Regions from separate parts of the Rhodospirillum sp. A1_3_36 genome, predicted to be linked through region 2. Evidence: riboswitches for the same ligand, from Rfam matches in the RefSeq annotation. Region 2 holds a riboswitch; each other region holds the start of a gene.
The links. Region 2 has a riboswitch for cobalamin ahead of ACLIRY_RS25395 (ABC transporter substrate-binding protein). Riboswitches for the same ligand answer to the same signal wherever they lie in the genome.

Region 1: another riboswitch for cobalamin. It lies ahead of ACLIRY_RS09130 (ribonucleoside-diphosphate reductase subunit alpha); the one in region 2 lies ahead of ACLIRY_RS25395 (ABC transporter substrate-binding protein).
Region 3: another riboswitch for cobalamin. It lies ahead of ACLIRY_RS14015 (DUF4198 domain-containing protein); the one in region 2 lies ahead of ACLIRY_RS25395 (ABC transporter substrate-binding protein).

What each region holds. Positions count from the first base shown of each region.
Region 1 is NZ_JBLAVB010000003.1:331,846-338,072, reverse strand. Features, by position in the region: gene ACLIRY_RS09135 (ribonucleotide-diphosphate reductase subunit beta) at 23-1,108, opposite strand; gene ACLIRY_RS09130 (ribonucleoside-diphosphate reductase subunit alpha) at 1,123-3,006, opposite strand; cobalamin riboswitch at 3,135-3,339, opposite strand; gene ACLIRY_RS09125 (aspartate/glutamate racemase family protein) at 3,651-4,313, shown strand; partial or broken gene ACLIRY_RS09120 (DUF3597 family protein) at 4,504-4,617, opposite strand; gene ACLIRY_RS09115 (hypothetical protein) at 4,669-4,854, opposite strand; gene radC (RadC family protein) at 4,862-5,611, opposite strand; gene map (type I methionyl aminopeptidase) at 5,626-6,227, opposite strand, start outside.
Region 2 is NZ_JBLAVB010000035.1:52-6,278, forward strand. Features, by position in the region: partial or broken gene ACLIRY_RS25380 (ABC transporter ATP-binding protein) at 1-1,211, opposite strand, end outside; gene ACLIRY_RS25385 (ABC transporter permease) at 1,208-2,038, opposite strand; gene ACLIRY_RS25390 (ABC transporter permease) at 2,035-2,970, opposite strand; gene ACLIRY_RS25395 (ABC transporter substrate-binding protein) at 2,967-4,493, opposite strand; cobalamin riboswitch at 4,797-5,000, opposite strand; gene ACLIRY_RS25400 (PepSY-associated TM helix domain-containing protein) at 5,129-6,227, opposite strand, start outside.
Region 3 is NZ_JBLAVB010000005.1:298,287-304,513, reverse strand. Features, by position in the region: gene ACLIRY_RS14025 (adenylate/guanylate cyclase domain-containing protein) at 1-2,094, shown strand, start outside; gene ACLIRY_RS14020 (NUDIX hydrolase) at 2,197-2,628, shown strand; cobalamin riboswitch at 2,689-2,899, shown strand; gene ACLIRY_RS14015 (DUF4198 domain-containing protein) at 3,087-3,893, shown strand; gene cbiM (cobalt transporter CbiM) at 3,905-4,537, shown strand; gene ACLIRY_RS14005 (cobalt ABC transporter permease) at 4,578-5,150, shown strand; gene cbiQ (cobalt ECF transporter T component CbiQ) at 5,147-5,926, shown strand; gene ACLIRY_RS13995 (energy-coupling factor ABC transporter ATP-binding protein) at 5,913-6,227, shown strand, end outside.

The DNA of each region.
Region 1 (6,227 bases), on a different contig from region 2:
GTGCCCAAGTCATCACGCCCATCTAAAGCGGGATGGCCCGCTTTAGATGGGCGTCGAAGGCAGCCCAGACACCATCAGCGCCTTCCCAGGATCCTTGGGTGGCACCCTTGGAATACTCTGTCGCCCGCTGCTCGAAGAAATTGGCATGTTCGACACCGTTGAGGATTTCCACCAGCCAGGGCAGCGGATGGGGCTTGATCTGCTCGTACCCCCCTTCCGTCTGGCGGAAGTGGCCGTAGAGCACCGGCAAACGCAATTGGGTCAGCCGCCAATCGCAGATGTAGTGCACATAGGAGCGAATATCCTCTGCCGTCATCCCCTCCACGGCGCCCAGTTCAAAGGCCAGATCGACGAAGCGCTCCTCTAAACCGACCATGGTTTTCGCCACGTCCAGGATATCGTCCTTGACGGCCTTGGTCAGGGCACCGGTTTCCTGGTTCCAGGCGTGAAACAGGCGGATGATTCCCTCGCAATGGAGGCTTTCGTCGCGCACCGACCAGGTGACGATCTGGCCCATGCCCTTCATCTTGTTGTGGCGGGGAAAATTCAGCAGCATGGCGAAGCTGGCGAACAGGGCCATGCCCTCGGTGAAAGCCCCGAACATGGCCAAGGTGCGCGAGACGTCGGCCACCGTCTCCACCCCGAAGCTATGCATGTAATCCGCCTTGTCGCGCATGGCCGCATAATCGTGGAAAGCCTCAAACTCCGTTTGCGGCATGCCCAGGGTCTTGAGCAACAGGGCATAGGCGTCGATGTGGATGGTTTCGATATTGGTGAAGGCCGCCATCATCATCTGGATTTCCAGGGGTTGGAAAATCGGCATATAGCGCTTCAGGTAATTGTCGCTGACCTCCACATCCGACTGGGTGAAGAAGCGGAAAATCTGGGTCAGAAGGTTCCGTTCCTGGTCACTGACCCGGGCCGAAGCCCAGTCCTTCAGGTCCTCCCCCAGCGGGATTTCCTCGCCCATCCAATGGACCTGCTGTTGCTTCTTCCAATATTCGTAGGCCCAGGGATAGCGGTCGACGTTATAGGCCCCGGAGCCATCCAGCAGCCCCACCTTGCCGGTGTTGATCAGATCCAGGGGGTTCATGGTCGCATAAGGCATTTCTTCCGCTTCCTTCACTGACAGGCCAGGCATTCGTCGTAATCGGTCCGCTCACTGGGCGCATGGATAGCCATCTCGCCCTCTCCCGATCCAGCGAAAGCAGCCCGGCGCACCGACTTGGAGCGGCAGTAATAGAGGCTCTTCAATCCCTTCTCCCAGGCGCTCCAATGGAGCATATGCAGGTCCCATTTGTGGATATCGCCGGGCAGGTAGAGGTTGATGGATTGGCTCTGGCAGATCAGGGGTGCCCGGTCGGCGGCCAGTTCGATAATCCAGCGCTGGTCAACCTCGAAGGCCGTGCGGTAGACGGCCTTCTCGTCGTCGCTCAACACCTCCAAATGCTGGACAGAGCCTTCGTGTTCCAGGATCGAGGTCCAGACCTCCGGGGTATCGGCCCCCTTCTCCTCCAGCAGGGCCTGAAGATGGGGATTGCGTACCGTAAACGAGCCAGAGAGCGTCTTGTGGGTGTAGATATTGGCTGGGATGGGCTCGATACAGGCGCTGGTCCCACCGCAAATGATGGAAATGCTCGCCGTCGGGGCGATGGCCAGCTTGTGGGAGAAGCGGGCACGGATGCCCCGTTCCGCCGCATCGGGACAGGATCCGCGCTCGTCGGCCAACAGAACGGAAGCGGCATCGGCCGCCCGGCGAATCTGGGTGAAGATCCGCTTGTTCCAGACCTTGGCCATCGCCCCCTCGAAGGGAATGCCCCGGGCCTGGAGGAAGGAATGGAAGCCCATCACCCCCAAACCGACGGAGCGTTCGCGCAAAGCCGCATAGGCCGCCTTGTCCATGGAATCGGGCGCCGTCTCGATGAACTCGGACAGCACATTGTCGAGGAAGCGCAGCACATCCTCGATCACCTGATCATTCCCGGACCACTCGTCCCAGGTCTCGATATTCAAGGAGGACAGACAGCAAACCGCCGTGCGCTCCTTGCCCAGGTGGTCGCGCCCGGTCGGCAGGGTGATTTCCGCGCAAAGATTGGAGGAATGGACCCGCAACCCCAAATCCCTTTGGTGCTTGGGCAAGGCGTTGTTGACCCTGTCGGTGAACAACAAATAGGGCTCGCCGGTCTGCAATCGCACATCCAGGATCCTCTGCCAGAGCTGGCGGGCACTCACCTCGCGCAGGACCGCGCCGGTCTTAGGACTGCGCAGACCAAAGGGTTTGTCCTCCCGGACGGCCTCCATGAAGGCGTCGGTGATGGCAATGGCGTGGTGGAGGTTCAGGCTTTTGCGATTGAAGTCCCCCGACGGTTTGCGGATCTCCAGAAACTCCTCGATTTCCGGATGGTGCACATCCAGATAGACCGCAGCCGACCCCCGGCGGAGTGACCCCTGGGAGATGGCAAGCGTCAGGCTGTCCATGACCCGAACGAAAGGAATGATGCCCGAAGTGGCGCCATTGCCCTTCACCGTTTCGCCAATAGAGCGCACCTCCCCCCAATAGGTGCCGATTCCCCCCCCATTCGACGCCAGGGCCACGTTCTCGTTCCAGGTGGACATGATGCCTTCCAGGCTGTCGGGCACGGCATTGAGGAAGCAGGAGATGGGCAGGCCCCGGGTGGTGCCGCCATTGCTCAGGATGGGGGTGGAGGGCATGAACCACAGATTGGACATGGCGTCATAGAGGCGCTGGGCATGGGCCAGGTCGTCGGCGAAGGCACAGGCGACCCGGGCGAACATGTCCTGGACCCCCTCCCCCGCCAACAGATAGCGGTCAGCGAGCGTGGCCTTGCCGAAGGGGGTCAGCTTGTCATCCCGCGAGCGGTCCAGGCACAACTCGGCGGGACTCGGGCGTCGCCGAAAGGATAGGGACGTCGAATCCCGGTCCCGGGTCGTGATCGGAACCAGATTCCCCTGTCCGTCAAAATCGTGGATGGGTGCCGGGGTCATGGTGGTGGCAGTCATCGGGTCTTCCCCTCCGGAAGCGGCAGGGGAATGGGATAGACCATCACGCGCAGGTTTCAGGCCGAACACAGCCTGACCGGAGCCGACGATCCACCGGAGCACCCCGCCCGAGGATAGTTGAATGGCGTCACGGCAGGTCTCCTGGCTTGCGGGTCATCGCTTCCATCCCGTCTTCCCAGCACCCCGATGGGTGCCAGTGACATGAAGGGGACGGCGGCTCTCCGCTTACAGTCGCGGGGGCGGCGCCGGTGTTCCACCGGCTTCCCTCTTAGCCCCAGATCCTGTGTTCTCTGGGGAACCATAACACCAGATAAGCTGATCGAAGGACCCGACTCTGTCAAGGCCGAAGAGCACCTACCTCCCCGCGTGCCCAGATGGAGCCTGCGCGGGGAGGGGTATTTGGTCGAAAAACGCCCCTTTGACAAGGAGATTATTTGTCTGCCCCAGCGTCATCGCGCCGCCCCCTTCCCCCAACACCGATTTCCTTGGCCATATCCCCGCCGGACGGATCCCCCCCACCATTATCGTGTCAGGACGGAGTCCCCCGTTGTACGCTCAGACCGGGCTGCCCCATCGCGCCCCGAACCGGTCGTAGGCGCTCGGTCGCTATCATCAAAGAGAGAGAGGTTATGGGCAAAAGATTGGCCTTCCTGCACACAGGATCCTTCCTGGTGGATATGTTCAAGGGCCTGTTGGCCACCCGTTACCCAGGGCTTTCAGCCTTCTACATCGTAGACGAGAGCCTGATCCAGGACCTGCTGACAAAAGGGGAATCGCCGGACATCGTTCGGCGCGTCTGCACCCATGTCACCCAAGCGGAGAGTACCGGAGCGGACCTGATCGTCTTCACCTGCTCCTCCACCTCTCCAGCGGTGAACGTGGCGCGCCAGATGGTGTCCATTCCCATCATCAAGATTGATGACGCCATGGCCGAACAGGCTGTGGGATTGGGCAAACGAATCGGCGTGGTCTGCACGGCCTCAAGCACCGTTGGCCCAAGCACCACCCTGTTGCGCGACCATGCCCGGGCCCAGGGTCGCGAAATAGAGATCGAACATTGCCTGAAGGGTGACGCCTTCCAGGCCATTCTCAGCGGCGACCGGGCCACCCATGACGCCATCGTCACCGATGCCGCCCTGACGTTGGCCACCACCTGCGACCTGGTCATTCTCGCCCAGGCCTCCATGATGCACCTACGCCCCATCCTGGCGGAACAGACAGCCGTGCCCGTGATGACCAGCCCGGAACCCTGCGTGGACAGCCTGTCACTATACCTATCGCCGCCCGAATAGCACCGGATGCCCCCCGCGCCGCTTGCATGATTTGCATGTCCACGGTACATGACCGTGTCTGGTCTTTTTTGGGCGATTGCCCAAACCCATTTGGGGGCAAATGCCCCCAAACCCCCATTTTTCTTTTACAAATTAAGAGCCCGAGGTCTGGGGCCTTTCGGCCCCAGTGGGGGACTGATTGCCCTCCATTCTTGGCCAATTCGGCCATGACCGCCTTGTGCAGCCAGATATTCATTTCCGCGCAGCCACCCAAGGCACCGGTATAGCCCAGTTCCTTGGCTAATTCCTCGGCGACAGTGGACAACAAAGCGGTGGCTTGGGCGGTCTGGTCGGTGAGCTGTTCGGCGGCGGAAGTTCATCCGGAGGCGGAAGCCTGTTGGGCAGTCTCGGTGACATGCTGGACATGAACAACGATGGCAATCCGCTCGACGATCGGCATGGCCAATGCCATCGGGCGCGGGCTGGGAAAGTAGCGTCCTACGGATTGGAGGGTCTGGGAGGCCGCCGCCTCCCAGCGGGGATAAGGGGGCAGCGCCCCCATATCTCCTTTAAAACAACCCCTGTGACCGAAACGACAGATGCCCGCCCTTGGACACGATCACATGGTCGTGCAGCCCCACGCCAACGGCCCGCAAGGCATCGCGCACGCTCAGCGTCATATCCTGGTCCGCCGCCGAAGGCGTCGGGTCGCCAGAGGGGTGGTTATGCACCATGATCACCGCACAGGCATGCAACTCCAAAGCCCGACGCGCCACCTCCCGAGGGTACACTGGCGTGTGGTTCACCGTGCCCTTCTGCTGCAACTCGTCGGCAATCAGGCGGTTGCGGTTGTCCAGGAACAGCAGGCGGAATTGCTCCGTTGGCCGGTGATCCATGGCGGCGTGGCAATAGTCCAGCAGCCGCTCCCAAGACCCGAGGATCGGCTGGTTCATCACTTTGCTTTTGAGAAGGCGGGTGGCTGAGACCTCCGCCGTTTTCAGGGCGGCCACGGCGGCCTCCCCCACGCCTTCTACCCGGGTCAACGCCTCTGGCGTCGCCGTGATCACCCCGGCGTAGGTTTTGAACTCGGCCAACAGGGCCTTGGCCAGGGGTTTCACATCGCCCCGGGGATGGGCCTGGAACAGCAGGAGTTCCAGCAATTCATAGTCGGGAAGAGCGTCGGGATTGGCCAGAAAACGTTCCCGTAACCGCGCCCGATGACCGGAATAGTGGGCCTTGGCACCCGCCCCGTCTTTTTTCCGGGGCTCGGGTTTCTGGGAATCCAGCTTCTGGGATTCGGGCGCCTTTTCGTCGTCCATGGGTCTTTAGCCGGTCACACACCCTCGTAGGGAGGACAATGCCACCCCCTGGGCGACAAGGTGAAGATCTCGCAGCCATCCTTGGTCACACCAATGGTATGCTCGAACTGGGCGGACAGAGACTTGTCCTTGGTCACAGCCGTCCAGTTGTCCGCCAAAATCTTGGTGTCATGCCGTCCAGCATTGATCATCGGTTCGATGGTGAAGATCATCCCTTCCCGCAGGGGCAATCCCTGGCCCGGACGACCATAATGCATGACATTGGGCGGTGTGTGAAACACTGTGCCGATGCCATGGCCACAAAAGTCTCTCACCACAGAATATTTCAACCCTTCCGCGTAGGTCTGAATGACATGGCCAATGTCGCCAAGGGTGGCGCCGGGGCGCACGACCTTGATGCCGCGCATCAAACATTCATAGGTCGCTTCCACCAGACGGCGGGCCTTCACCTTGGGCTCGCCCGCGTAATACATGCGGCTGCTGTCCCCATGCCAACCATCCAGGATCGGCGTCACATCGATATTCACGATATCACCATCCCGCAAAATCTTGTCCGGGCTGGGAATGCCATGGCAGACCACATGGTTGACCGAAGTGCAGATGGACTTCGGGAAGC
Region 2 (6,227 bases):
AACAACAGCACCCGCAACAGGGCGATCCGCTGAAGCTCCCCACCGGACACCTGATCGGGCGGCCGGTCCAGAAGGTTCGGCGTCAGGTGCAGGCGGTCCAACAGGGGCGGCACGGCGGCGGCATCGAGCCGGTGGAGACGGATGACGTCCTCCAGAGAGCGCCGCAGGGTGACATGGGGCGAGAAAGCCGCCGGAGGATCCTGGTAGATCTTCTGGTAGCGTCCCTTGGCGATGGTCGGATCACGCCAGAGCCTGCCCCGATCCGGTCGCAACAATCCCAGCAGCATGTCCCCAAGGCTGCTTTTCCCACAGCCGCTCGGTCCGCTCAAACCGATGACCTCGCCGGCGCCAATGGACAGGGAAAAGTCCTCGATCAGGCGGCGTCCGCCCCGACTCAACGCCAGCCCTTCGCCACGGAGCACGGGCGCCCCCGCGACCCGGGCCTCTTCCTGCGGCCAAGCGGCCGGATCAGCGGAAAGGAAGGCCTTGCCGTAGTCACTTTCCGGCGCGGTCAGCACCCGCTCGGCTGGCCCCTGCTCAACGAAGGCGGCGTCGCGCATGATCGCCACATCCCCGCCCAGCATGCGAGCCACGGCGACGTCATGGGTGATGGTCAACAGCCCGCCCTTTTCCTCGCGCAGTCGGCCCAGAAGGGCAGCGACATCATCCCGCCGGGCGGCATCCAGCCCCTTGGTGGGTTCGTCGGCGATGACGATGGAGGCGCCCCCCGCCCGGGCGGCGGCGAAGGCGACGCGCTGGGCCATGCCCCCGGACAACTGCCCGGGCAACTTGGCCCCGGCCCCCTCCAATCCCAGTGCCGCAAGCTCCGTTTCGGACCGGTCCCGGGCGTCTCCCCGGGATCGCCCCCCGACCCGCTCATGGACATCGGCGACCTGTTGGATCGACCGCCGAAGCGGGTCGAGGGACAACCAGGGCTCCTGGGGCAACATGCTGATCCCGTCTCCCCATAGGGAGACGCGATGGGCAATGTCATCGGCGGCGCTCAGGCGTCCACCGACGCCGACCTCGCCACTGGCGGAGAGCCCCTCGGGCAGGGTTCCCATGATGGCCTGGGCCAGCAGGGATTTCCCCGACCCCGTCTCCCCCAGAATGGTGAAGGGACGTCCCGCCTCCACCGTCAGGGAAATGCCGTCGACCAAGGGACGGGAGGCATGCACGGACAGGTTTCTTGTTTCGATAACAGGGATCATCGGCGGGCCCCTCCGGTCATCATGTTGAGGCTCAGCACCAGCAGGAAGACCACCAGGATGGGTTGGGCCAGGGCCCAGGGCGCCTCGTCGTAATAGGGAAGCAATTCGGTCATCATCAAACCCAATTCGGCGGTGGGGGGACGCAGACCAATACTCACGAAACCCAGAGCAGCGATGGACAGGATTGCTGTCGCCGCGCCAAAGGCAGCGATGGTCGAAATCTGCGGAGACAGGACCGGCCACAGGTGACGGCGGAACACGTGGAGGGGACCGAACCCCAGCAAGCCCGCAGCCTCGACCTGAGGCGAGGCCACCAGCGTCCGGGTCATGGCCCGGGCGACACGGAAGTATTCCACCCAAAGAACCAAGGCGAACCCCACGTAGATGGACAGGTAACTGTCGGGCAGGATGGCGATCATCAGAACAACCAACAGCAACCCGGGCAGCGCCAGGAAGGTATCGGCGATGAACCCCAGGGCACCATCGAGCCAGCCTCCACGCCAGCCTGCGACCACGCCCAGCAGAACGCCAGGAACCACGGCCGTCGCGACACTGGCCGCTGCCAACCCCACGGACAGGCGAATGGCCGCAGCGAGGCGGGCCATCAGGTCCCGCCCCAGGTGATCCGTGCCCAGGGGATGGTCTCCCCCGGGTGGTGCGAGACTATGGGACAAATCCTGATGCGCGGGGTTGACCTCCGACATCAAGGGAAAGCCGAACCCGAAAGAGAGGAGCGCGATCAACAGCAACAACCCCAGATCCCGGGAGAGGGCCGCTTTGGTCTCCTCGGTCAAACGGAAGGGGGAGTGGGGGACAGTTTCGGTCATGCCTGCCTCCGTCGCGGATCGAGGGTCAGACAGGCAAGGTCGACCGCCATATTGAGAAGAACGAACAACAGACCCAGGCAAAGGGCCGTGCCCTGGATCATGGGAACATCCCGCGCAACAATGGCATGGACCATGGCGTGACCGATCCCCGGCCAGGCGAACAGGGTCTCGGTGATGATCACCCCTTCGATCAGATAGATCATCTGGATACCCAAATGGGTGACCACCGGAACCGCAGCGTTGCGCAATCCATGCAGCCGCCAGACCTCCCGCTCGCTCAGGCCCTTGACGCGCGCGAAGGCGAAAAAGGGGCTGCGCGCAACATCCCGGGCGGCGTTACGCGCGATCCGGCTGGACACCGCCGCCAGCCCCAAGCCCAGGGTCAGGGTTGGCAGAACCCAATGGCCCAGGGTGCCATGGCCAGCCGCCGGAAACAGGCCAAGTTCCACGGAAAGGAGAACGATCAGAACCAAGCCGATGGCGAACTGCGGAAGGGTCCGTAGCACGGTCGCCAACAGCAAACTGATGCGATCAACCCATCCTCCCGGACGCCGTCCTGCCAACAGGCCTAAGGGCGGTCCGATCACCAGGGAGACCAAAACGGCGCCAACGGCGAGGGAGGCCGTATGCCCGGCCTCGTGCAGAACCTCCTTCAGAACCGGAATTCCGGTGACCATAGATTGTCCCAAATCCAGGCGGATCAGATCCCACAGCCAGTCCAGGAAGGCGATGATCAGGGAGCGATCCAGTCCCAGCTCCTGGCGAACGGCCTCCGCCGCGTTGGCATCGACCATGTCATACCCATAGCGCATCGCGGCGATGCGGAACGCCATGTTTCCAGGCAAGGCATGGGTGAGAATGAAGGTCAGGCCTCCGACCACGAGGGCGACAAGGCAGGCCTGAACAACACGACGGAACAGGATCGCCTTCATTCGACCCATTCCACGTCGTCGAGGTGGTAGGACAGCTCGAAAGGATCGAGGACGACACCCTTCAGTCCGCTGTTAACGGCGGCGGTGAGCTGGTACCAGGTGATGGGGATCACCGGCAGGTCGTCCTGCAGGATGGAGGTGATGGTCGCCCGGTCCTTGGCGGGATCGACATCGCCCGTTTCCGTGGCCAGTCGGTCCATCGCCTCGGAGATCGCGGCATTGGACCAGTTCATGGCGCCCCAATCACCGCCACCGGGACCGAAATCCTGGAGCAGGGTCCCCAAGGGGTTGGGAACGAGGGAGAAGTTGCGGGCCATCAGACCCAAATCCAGCGTGCCGTCCTGGTGGCCGGACGGAATCTCGCTGGAGTTCCCGACATTCACCGTCAAGTCGATGCCCACCTCACGGAACTGAGCCTGGATCGCGGTGGCGAAAATGGGCAGTTCGGGCCGATCGGCGAAGGTGCGCAGAGAGATCTCGAAGGGCTGGCCATCGCGAACCAGAATGCCGTCTTCGCCCGGGGTCCAGCCGAGATCCGTCAACAGGGCCTTGGCTCCCTCGGGATCGTAAGCCAGGGGAGGCAAGGCATCCTGATGCCAGATCCCCAATGTCGGCGGCAGCAATTGGCCCGCTGCGGCGCCCGGATCACGCAGGACCGCCGTGGCGATTCCGGGCCGATTGATGGCCATGGACAAAGCTTGGCGAGCGCGTTTGTCGGACAGGAAGGGATGACCTGCGTTCACCTTCAGGGTCACGGTCCGGGGAATCGGAACCGCGCGCACCTCCATCCGGTCGGACCGCTTCAAACGCTCCATGCTCGCCGGATCCAGGACAAAGACCAGTTGGGCGTCTCCGCTTTCGGCCATCAGGGCACGGGTTTCGCCCCGCACCACGGACAGATAAGCGACGGTCTCGATCTTGGCCTTCTCGCCCCAATAGGCGTCATTGCGCGCCGCTTCCATCTTCTGGGGCGGAGCCACATTGGTGACCTTGAACGGGCCGGTGGCGATCACCCGATCCACGGTCCCATCGTCCTGGTAGGAGGCGGGCGCGAGAATGATCGTCGTGTAATTGGCCAGGGCAGCGGGCAGCAGGGAGAACGGTTCAGAGAGCGTGAACACCACGGAATCCCCATCCGCAGCGATGGCAGTGACGGGCGCCTTGCCCAGGATACCCGGCTTGGCCAGAGCCCAATTCAGGGCCGCAGCCACGGTGTCGACGGTCATGGGTGTGCCATCGTGAAAGGTGACCCCCTCGCGGACCTTGAACCGCCAAGTCAGATGGTCTGCGGACTGGCTCCATTCGGTGGCGAGCAGTGGCATGGGCCGCGCCTTCTCGTCCACGGTCAGCAGAGTTTCCGCGACCCCCATGCGCGAGAAAATGTAGCCCTTCTTGGCGGGATCAACACTGATCAGCTCGAAAGGCGCGGCGACGGTCAGGACCCGGTCCTCCGCCTGGGCGGCGCCGTTTGACAGCAAGAGCGCGCCGGTCAAGGCCACCGACGAAACAAGGCGTTTCAGCATGGTAAAGCAACCCTCCATTCCCATGGGGTTTGTTGAGACTCGTTCTTATAAGTGATGTTATAACGTCACACTAGCACTAAGAAGCCGCGTACTCTCCAGAATCCACTTCCGAAGGGAAACGGGTCCAAGACCCTGGCGGTCGAAATCATGGATGGGCACTTTGTCGGCGGTGCTGAGGACGGTCATCGGGTCTCCCCCTCCGGGATCCGGTGGGAGGGGAGACAGTCAGACCATCATGCACGGAGTTCGGGCGCACAATCACCCTACCGGAGCCGACGATCCACCGGAGCACCCCGCCCGAGGATGGTTGCGTGATGTCACGGCAGGTCTCCTGGCTCGCGGGTCGTGGCTTCCGTTCCGTCTTCCCAACGCCGGTTCGGCATCAGTGACATGAATGGGACGGCGGCTCTCCGCTTACAGTCGCGGGGGCGGCGCCGGTGTTTCACCGGCTTCCCTCTTAGCCCCAGATGAAGTGCCACCTGGGGAACCATAACGCCAAATAAGCTGACCGAGGGGAAGAACGCTGTCAAGCCTTCATGAGACCACTTGGGCTCATCTCTCCCCGACCGGTCGGTCGGCCCGGGGCCTCCGTCCCGCTGGTAACGGGACGGAGGCCTTCCAAGATCACGCCAAGATCATGAAACCGCTGTCGCCAGGCGTCGCCGAGACCGGAGGCTGATCAGAAGCTCGATCACCGCGAAGACGGCCATGGAGAGTCCGACGAGTGGAAACAGGATCGCCGAAGCGCAGCAAAGAGCCACGACCACCAAGGGAACCCGAAAGCCGCGCCCATACCGGGGAGCGCCCAAGGCCCCCTTTGGACGCCGCTTCCACCAGGCCATGATCCCGAAGATCGACAGGGCGATCATCGACAGGCAGGCGATGAGAAGAACACCCTGGTTCAGGGGCCCAAAAGCCTGTCCCATGTGAATGCTGATCCCCCATTCGGCGGCCCGCCCGAGTGTCCCCAGATCATTCAAGCCCAGATCGTAGAGAACCTTGCCGGTGTACTGGTCCAGGTGGATCACCCGTTCCTGGGTGATGTCGTCGGGATAAACCGATGCGGTGAAGACCCCCTCCGGCCCCTTGGGCATGGACAGGGAATACCCGGGATGGATACCCCGAGCCTCCACCGTGGCGACCACCTGATCCAGCCCCGCAGGCACGCCCCCACTGGCCCCGGACAGGGGCATGGGCTGTCGCTCCAGGATCCAAGGGGCCCGATCCACCGCATCCGCCATGGGAACCGTCGACTTGGGGTAGTTCGACCAGTACCCATCGGGCATACCGATTCCAATCGCGTAGGACAGGTCGTAAAACCATTTGCCCCAAACACCGGACCAGGGCAGTCCCGTCATGGCCAAAAACAGGATGAACCCTGCGGTGTACAGTCCGGTAACGGCGTGCAAGTCTCGCCAGAAGGGACGGCCAGAGGTCTTTCGGGGAAGCAGAACGCCCCCTTTCCGCCCCCTGGGCCACCACAGATACAATCCCGTGGCCGTCAGCAGGACAGCCCATCCGGCGACCGCCTCAACCAGCCGATTGCCCAACCAGCCCACGTATTCCAGGCTGTGCAGTTTGCGGATGATCCACATCGCTTCGGACCCCGCCGCCCCGCCATCCCAATCACTGCCCAACACCTGACCGCTATAGGGATTGACGAAGACGCTGTCCTTGAGGCCGTCCTTTCCGAGGATCTTAACCTGGGCCGACCGGTCGGGCGCCGCCGGTGGC
Region 3 (6,227 bases), on a different contig from region 2:
GTCTACGCCTATCGGGAATCGACGGAGGCTGCGGAAAAAACCGCAAGCCAATTGCTGAGCGAGGTGTCCGACAAGACGGCGGGTCGTGTCGCGGCTGTCTTGTCCCCGGCGGTTCTTGTCGCCGAACTGGGGGTGGCTGTTCCCACGGTTACTCAGCGGCCCCAGGATGTGGGGCTTCTTCCCATCCGCAGGTTTATGATGTCTGCCCTGGAGCGGGCGCCCGAGCTCTATTCCACCTATGTGGGGTTCGCGGATGGTCGGTTCTATCAAGTGATCAATTTGAAAGAACCGACCGGACGGGTTCGCGCTGTCCACGACGCCCCAGCGGAGGCCCGGTTCATTGAGCGCTCCATCACCGGTCTGGGCCGCAACCGCAGACAGAACTGGGCCTTCCTGAATGCTGAGGGGCAACAGATCTCGGTGCGCGTGGACGGGTCCGTGTCCTACGATCCCCGAAAACGTCCCTGGTATGGGGAAGCTCTGCACCGGAAAGGGGTGATCGTCACCGATCTTTATGTCTTTTCCAGTCTGCGGGAGCCGGGGATTACCATGGCCAATGCCTTGGATCCGGGGCCCGATGGTGCCCCAATAGGGGTTTTCGGCGTCGATATCACTCTGGGGGGATTGTCTCGGTTCCTCGGGCGACAGTCCGTCTCTCCGAACGCTCGAATCGCTGTCTTCACGCCCGAGGGGGCCGTGGTTGCGACACCGGATATGGAGCGCCTTCTGGAAGTCAGCCAATCGGGGGATCGGGAGATGGCGCCTCTGCTGGCCGACGAGACAGGGGATCCCGTGACGGGGGAACTGTTCCGGGCGGTGACGACCATGGGGGGAACGGTCTCCCAATTCACGCCACCCGGTGGCACGCTCTATTTGGCCCGGGCGGCGCTGGTCTCGGTGAGTGAAGGGCGAAACCTCTATATCGGCGTCGCTGCACCGATGAGTGATTTTACCGCTCATCTGGATGTCATGCGGCGCAACAGCCTTTTGTTCGCCCTGTTCGTGTTAGCCCTGGGCATCCCCCTGTCTTACATGATCTCCCGTCGGGTTTCCCGGGCATTGTCCCTGTTGGCGGAAGACGCGGACCGCATCCGGGGGCTAGACCTGGATGGAATGCCCGATGTGCGGACATTCGTTCGCGAGGTCCACTCCCTGGCCGAAGCGATGGAGGCCATGAAGGGCTCCCTGCGCACCTTTGGCCTTTATGTGCCCAAGACGCTGGTCCGGCAAATCATCGCCGGACGGGGCGCTTTCACCTTGGGCGGGGAGAGGCGGGAATTGACGGTTCTGTTCTCCGACGTCCAGAACTATACGGCACTCGCTGACACCATGGTGCCGGAGGATCTGATGCGTCTCACCTCGGCCTATTTTGAACAGGTCACGGCTGCGGTGGTGGACCATGGCGGGGTGGTCGACAAGTTCATTGGTGACGGGTCCATGGCCTTTTGGAACGCGCCCCAGGATCAGCCCGATCACCCCCTGTCTGCCTGTCTGGCCGCTTTGGACATGCGGGAGCGGATCGACCGCTTTAATCTGACGCTGGCGGCCAGGGGGGAGAGGACCATGCTGACCCGGATCGGCCTTCACTTGGGCGAAGCCGTGGTCGGCAACCTGGGCAGTTCGGACCGGGTCAATTATTCGGCCGTGGGTGCCACAGTCAATTCCGCGGCCCGCATGGAACGAGTGAACAAGTTTTACGGCACTTTTCTGCTCATCAGTGGCGCTGTAGCGGAGCGGGTTTCGTCCCACCTGGTGGTCCGTCTGGTCGATCGCATCAACCCCCAAGGCCTCTTTACACCGCTGCCCCTGTACACGTTGGAGGGGCGACGTCCCGGTCTTGGCCTTATGGGACGGGTGCTGTCCGAGGCGGATATCGCCTGGGTCGAGCGGTGGAATGCCCTGATTGCGAGCCTGGGAGATGGTCGTCCGGCCCCTGTCGTCCTGGAGGACTTCGTTGCTCTGGAACTGGAGCGGCCAGGAGACCCTCTCTCTGCCTTTTACCGGACCAGATTGGCGGCTTTGGGGGAGGGAGTGGTTCCTTCCCACAAGGCTGTGCCGGATTGGGGTTTGCGGCGGCGAACCGACCTGTCTTGAAAGGCCTTCGAAAGGGCTTGGAAGTCGGATCGGACCCGGGCAAGATGCCTCATCGTCCAGGGGGGGCCTCGGGCGGAGATCTGATTGAGGAAGGAAATGGGCGTGGTCGAAAGAGACGGACCCCTGGTCGGGGTGCTCGCCGTCGTTTGGCGGGATGGAGAAGTCCTTTTAGCCCGCCGTGCGAACCCGCCCCAGGCGGGGACCTGGGGCTTTCCCGGAGGAGGCGTGAAGCGGGGAGAGGGGCTGGCCGAAGCTGCGGAGCGGGAGTTGTTGGAAGAGACCGGTGTTCGTGCCCGGGCCGTCCATCTCCTGCCTCCCCTGGAGCAGCGGTCCGAAGGCGAGAGCGGCACCCCGAGCTCCCATTGGATCCTCATTCCGGTCGCTTGCGCTTACGAGTCCGGCGAGCCCCGGGCTGCGGATGATGCTCTGGAAGCGGGGTGGTTCAACCCGGACGCTTTGCCTGAGCCCACCTGTCTGGGGCTGGATCGGGTGGTGGAGGACACCATCCCCTCCATCGGCGGCTTGGCCTTTTAGGGGCGGCCGTGACTGCACCACGACCTGCTGCCCTGTCTTGACTTCATCGGTGGGACGTGGCTTTCTTGGGGCATCGATGGTTTCCAAGCGCAAAGCGTAGGGAATTAAAAGGGAACACGGTGAGGCGTACCCATCAGGGACCCATTCCGTGGCTGCCCCCGCAACTGTGAGCGGTGAGACCGCGCCAGAATGCCACTGGGATATCCCGGGAAGGCGGCGCGAGGACCATGACCCGTGAGCCAGGAGACCTGCCGTCGATGGAGTTTGAAGGGGATTGCTCCATATGGGGGATCATCCTTTGGGCTTCTTCCGACCGGACGCCGGGGTGAGCGTCTGGCGTCACGGAACCCGGCGGCTTCTATTCGATCCCCCTCCCGTTCCAACACGCCAAATCCCCGTCCGTCCTTTCAACAGGTTCGCCCGAGGCCTTGCCCGGCGATCTCTTTGGGAGAGACGACTTGAAGAAGACTTTTACGCTGGTGGCAGTCCTCGCCGCCGGGCTGCTCGCATCGCGGGCCGACGCCCATTTCCAACTGATCCATACGCCGGAGGTCAATCCGTCCAAACCCGGAGACTTACCCCTGGGACTGATCTTCTGGCATCCCTTCGAAAACGGTCATGCCATGGACATGGGGCCGCTTTTGGACCTGTACGCCGTGCACCGGGGCAAGAAAATCGACTTGAAGGACAGTCTGGAACCCATGACCTTCCAGGGAGCCTCCAACACGGCCCAGGCCTTTCGGGCAAGCCTGCCGGTGCGCCGGGCCGGTGACTATGTGCTGGTCGCGGTGCCGTCTCCCTATCTGGAGCCCAGCGAAGACATCTACATCCAGCAAATCACAAAGGCCTATGTGAACTTGAGTGAACTGCCGACGGATTGGATGGAGACGCAGGGGCTGAAAACCGAAATCCGCCCCTTGAACAAACCCACCAACATCCTGGCCGGATCGACCTTCACGGGCCAGGTGTTGAGCGAGGGCAAGCCCGTACCCGGTGCGGAAATCGAAGTGGAATTCATGGCCGCCGAACCCCAAGCGGGGGAAGACAAGGCGGGCATCCCCGTTGCGGCTCCACCGCCGGGGGGATCGGTGGTGGCCCTGACCGATGACCAGGGGTATTTCACCTTTGGTATCCCTACGGCGGGGTTCTGGGGTTTTGCTGCTCTCGGAACGGGACCGGATAAGGAATACGAGGGCAAGGAGCTGTCCCAGGACGCTGTCCTGTGGATCCGGGCCCATGATATCACCAACACCACAGCGGAATAGGGAGAGAGGTCATGCATATTGTTGATGGGGCCCTGAGCAATCCAGTGGTGATCGGGGGCGCCGTGCTCACTGCCGGGGGAATAATCCGGGGTCTGAAGGACTTGACCATGGAGAAGGTCCCTACCGCTGGTGTGCTGGCCGCGACGTTCTTTGTGGCCTCGCTGGTCAATGTTCCCATTGGACCATCCAGTGTGCACTTAATCATGAATGGCCTCGCTGGTCTGGTCCTGGGGTGGGTGGCCTTTCCCGCCCTGTTCGTTGGCTTGCTGCTCCAGGCCGTATTTTTTGGCTTTGGGGGTCTGATGGTCTTGGGGGTGAACACCCTGAACATTGCGTTGCCTGCGGTGATCGTCGGCCTTCTGTTCCGGCGGTGGGCCCTGTCGCCCAATCCCAAGGTGGCCATGGTGGCGGGGGCGGCAGCCGGGGCCGGGGCGATTCTGCTCACCGCGCTCATGGTCGCCCTGGTCCTTCTGGCTTCGGGGCAGGAGTTCCTGACGGCGGCTCGGTTGGTGGTGCTCGCCCATATTCCGGTGATGATCATCGAAGGTTTGATTTGTGGGGCTGCGGTGCTGCTGATCGGGCGGGTGAAACCAGACCTGTTTCAGACCCTTGTTGGCGGCGTGCCAACCCTGGGAAAGGCCTGAAATCATGCGTCTGTTTAGCGTTTTGGTGGGGATCTGTCTGATGTCCCTCCTCACCGTGGCCCCCGCCCGGGCCCATAAGGTCATCGCGTCGGCCTATGCCTCCGGCCAGAATTTGGAAGGCGAGGTGGGCTTTTCCAACGGCGACATGGCCAAGGATACTCTGGTGGAGGTCTTCGACCCCGCAGGCCGCAAGCTGGGGGAAACCCGGACGGACGGCGATGGCTTCTTCACCTTTACCCCGACGGAGGCAGTTGACCACCACTTCGTCGCCGACCTGGGGGCGGGGCATGTGGCCCGGTTCACCGTCGTGGCTGCCGATCTGCCCAAGGGGCTGACCGGTGGGGGGGGCGGTGCCATGTCCGCACCCGCCACGGCATCCGGCGAACCATCGGACATTCCGGTGGCGTCCGGTGGCGGGGTCGTCCCCGCCGAGATCGCGGCCCTGGTCTCCGAAGCTGTCAAGCAGGAGGTGCGCCCCCTGCGTCGGGAGATCACGGCCTACAAGGAGAAGCATGATATCCAGTCCATCCTGGGAGGGCTGGGCTATATTCTGGGCCTTGTTGGCGTGGTGTTCTACCTGATGGCCCGGCGTCGCTTGTCGACGGCTCCATGAGTGACCTTTTTGGTCAAGGTGGGGGCCGCCAGGGAGGGGGGAGAGGGAGCCTTGGCTCCCTCGATCCCCGCATTCGCGTCCTGGCGGCCCCCGCCTTCGCCTTGGTGATCCTATCGCTTTCCTCCCTGTCCGCCCTGTCAGCGGGGGTGGGGATGGCCCTGCTGCTCCTCTTTCAATCGGGGTTGCCCCCTCTGCGGACCCTCAAGCGCATGGTGATGATGGACAGTTTTATCATCTTCATGCTTGTTCTTCTGCCCTTTACCCTACCCGGGGAGCCGGTGTTTTCGCTCTTCGGTCTATCCGCCTCCCGGGAGGGGTTGATGCGCACCGCAGAGATCGGCTTGAAGGCCAATGCCGTTGTTCTGGCCCTGATGGCCCTGGTGGGGGGGATGGACCCCACCACCCTGGGTCATGCTTTGGCCCGCCTGAAAGTCCCGGCCACCCTGGTCCACCTGTTGCTGTTCACGGTCCGCTACATCGACGTCATTCAGGACGAATATGCCCGCATGCGCGCGGCCATGAAATGCCGGGGGTTTCGGCCGAGCAATTCCCGCCATACCTATCGGACCTTCGGCTATCTGATTGGCATGCTGTTGGTCCGGTCCCTGGAGCGGTCCGAGCGGATCCTGGAGGCCATGAAATGCCGAGGGTTTACGGGGCGCTTCGTCCTGTTGGATCGTTTCGCCTTTCGGCTTCGGGACGCCCTGTTCGCCCTGGGTTTCGGGGTGCTTTTGTTCGTCCTCATTCTTTGGGAGCTGCACCTTGTCCCCCTCTGAGCCCCTGCCCGAGGCCTTGCTTCAAACGGTCGCCCTTCAAGTTGCCTACCCGGGCCGTCCAGCGGTTTTGAGGGGGGTGACCTTCGCCCTCTATCCGGGGGAGCGGTTGGCCCTGGCCGGACCCAACGGCGCAGGCAAGTCCACCCTGATGCGCTGTTTGGTGGGGCTGATCCGTCCCCTGGAGGGGACCATCCGCGCCTTCGGTCAGGACCGGCGGGAGGAGGCCGATTTTCACGAGGTGCGCCGCCGGGCGGGTTATGTCTTCCAGGATCCCGACGACCAACTCTTTTGCCCCACCGTG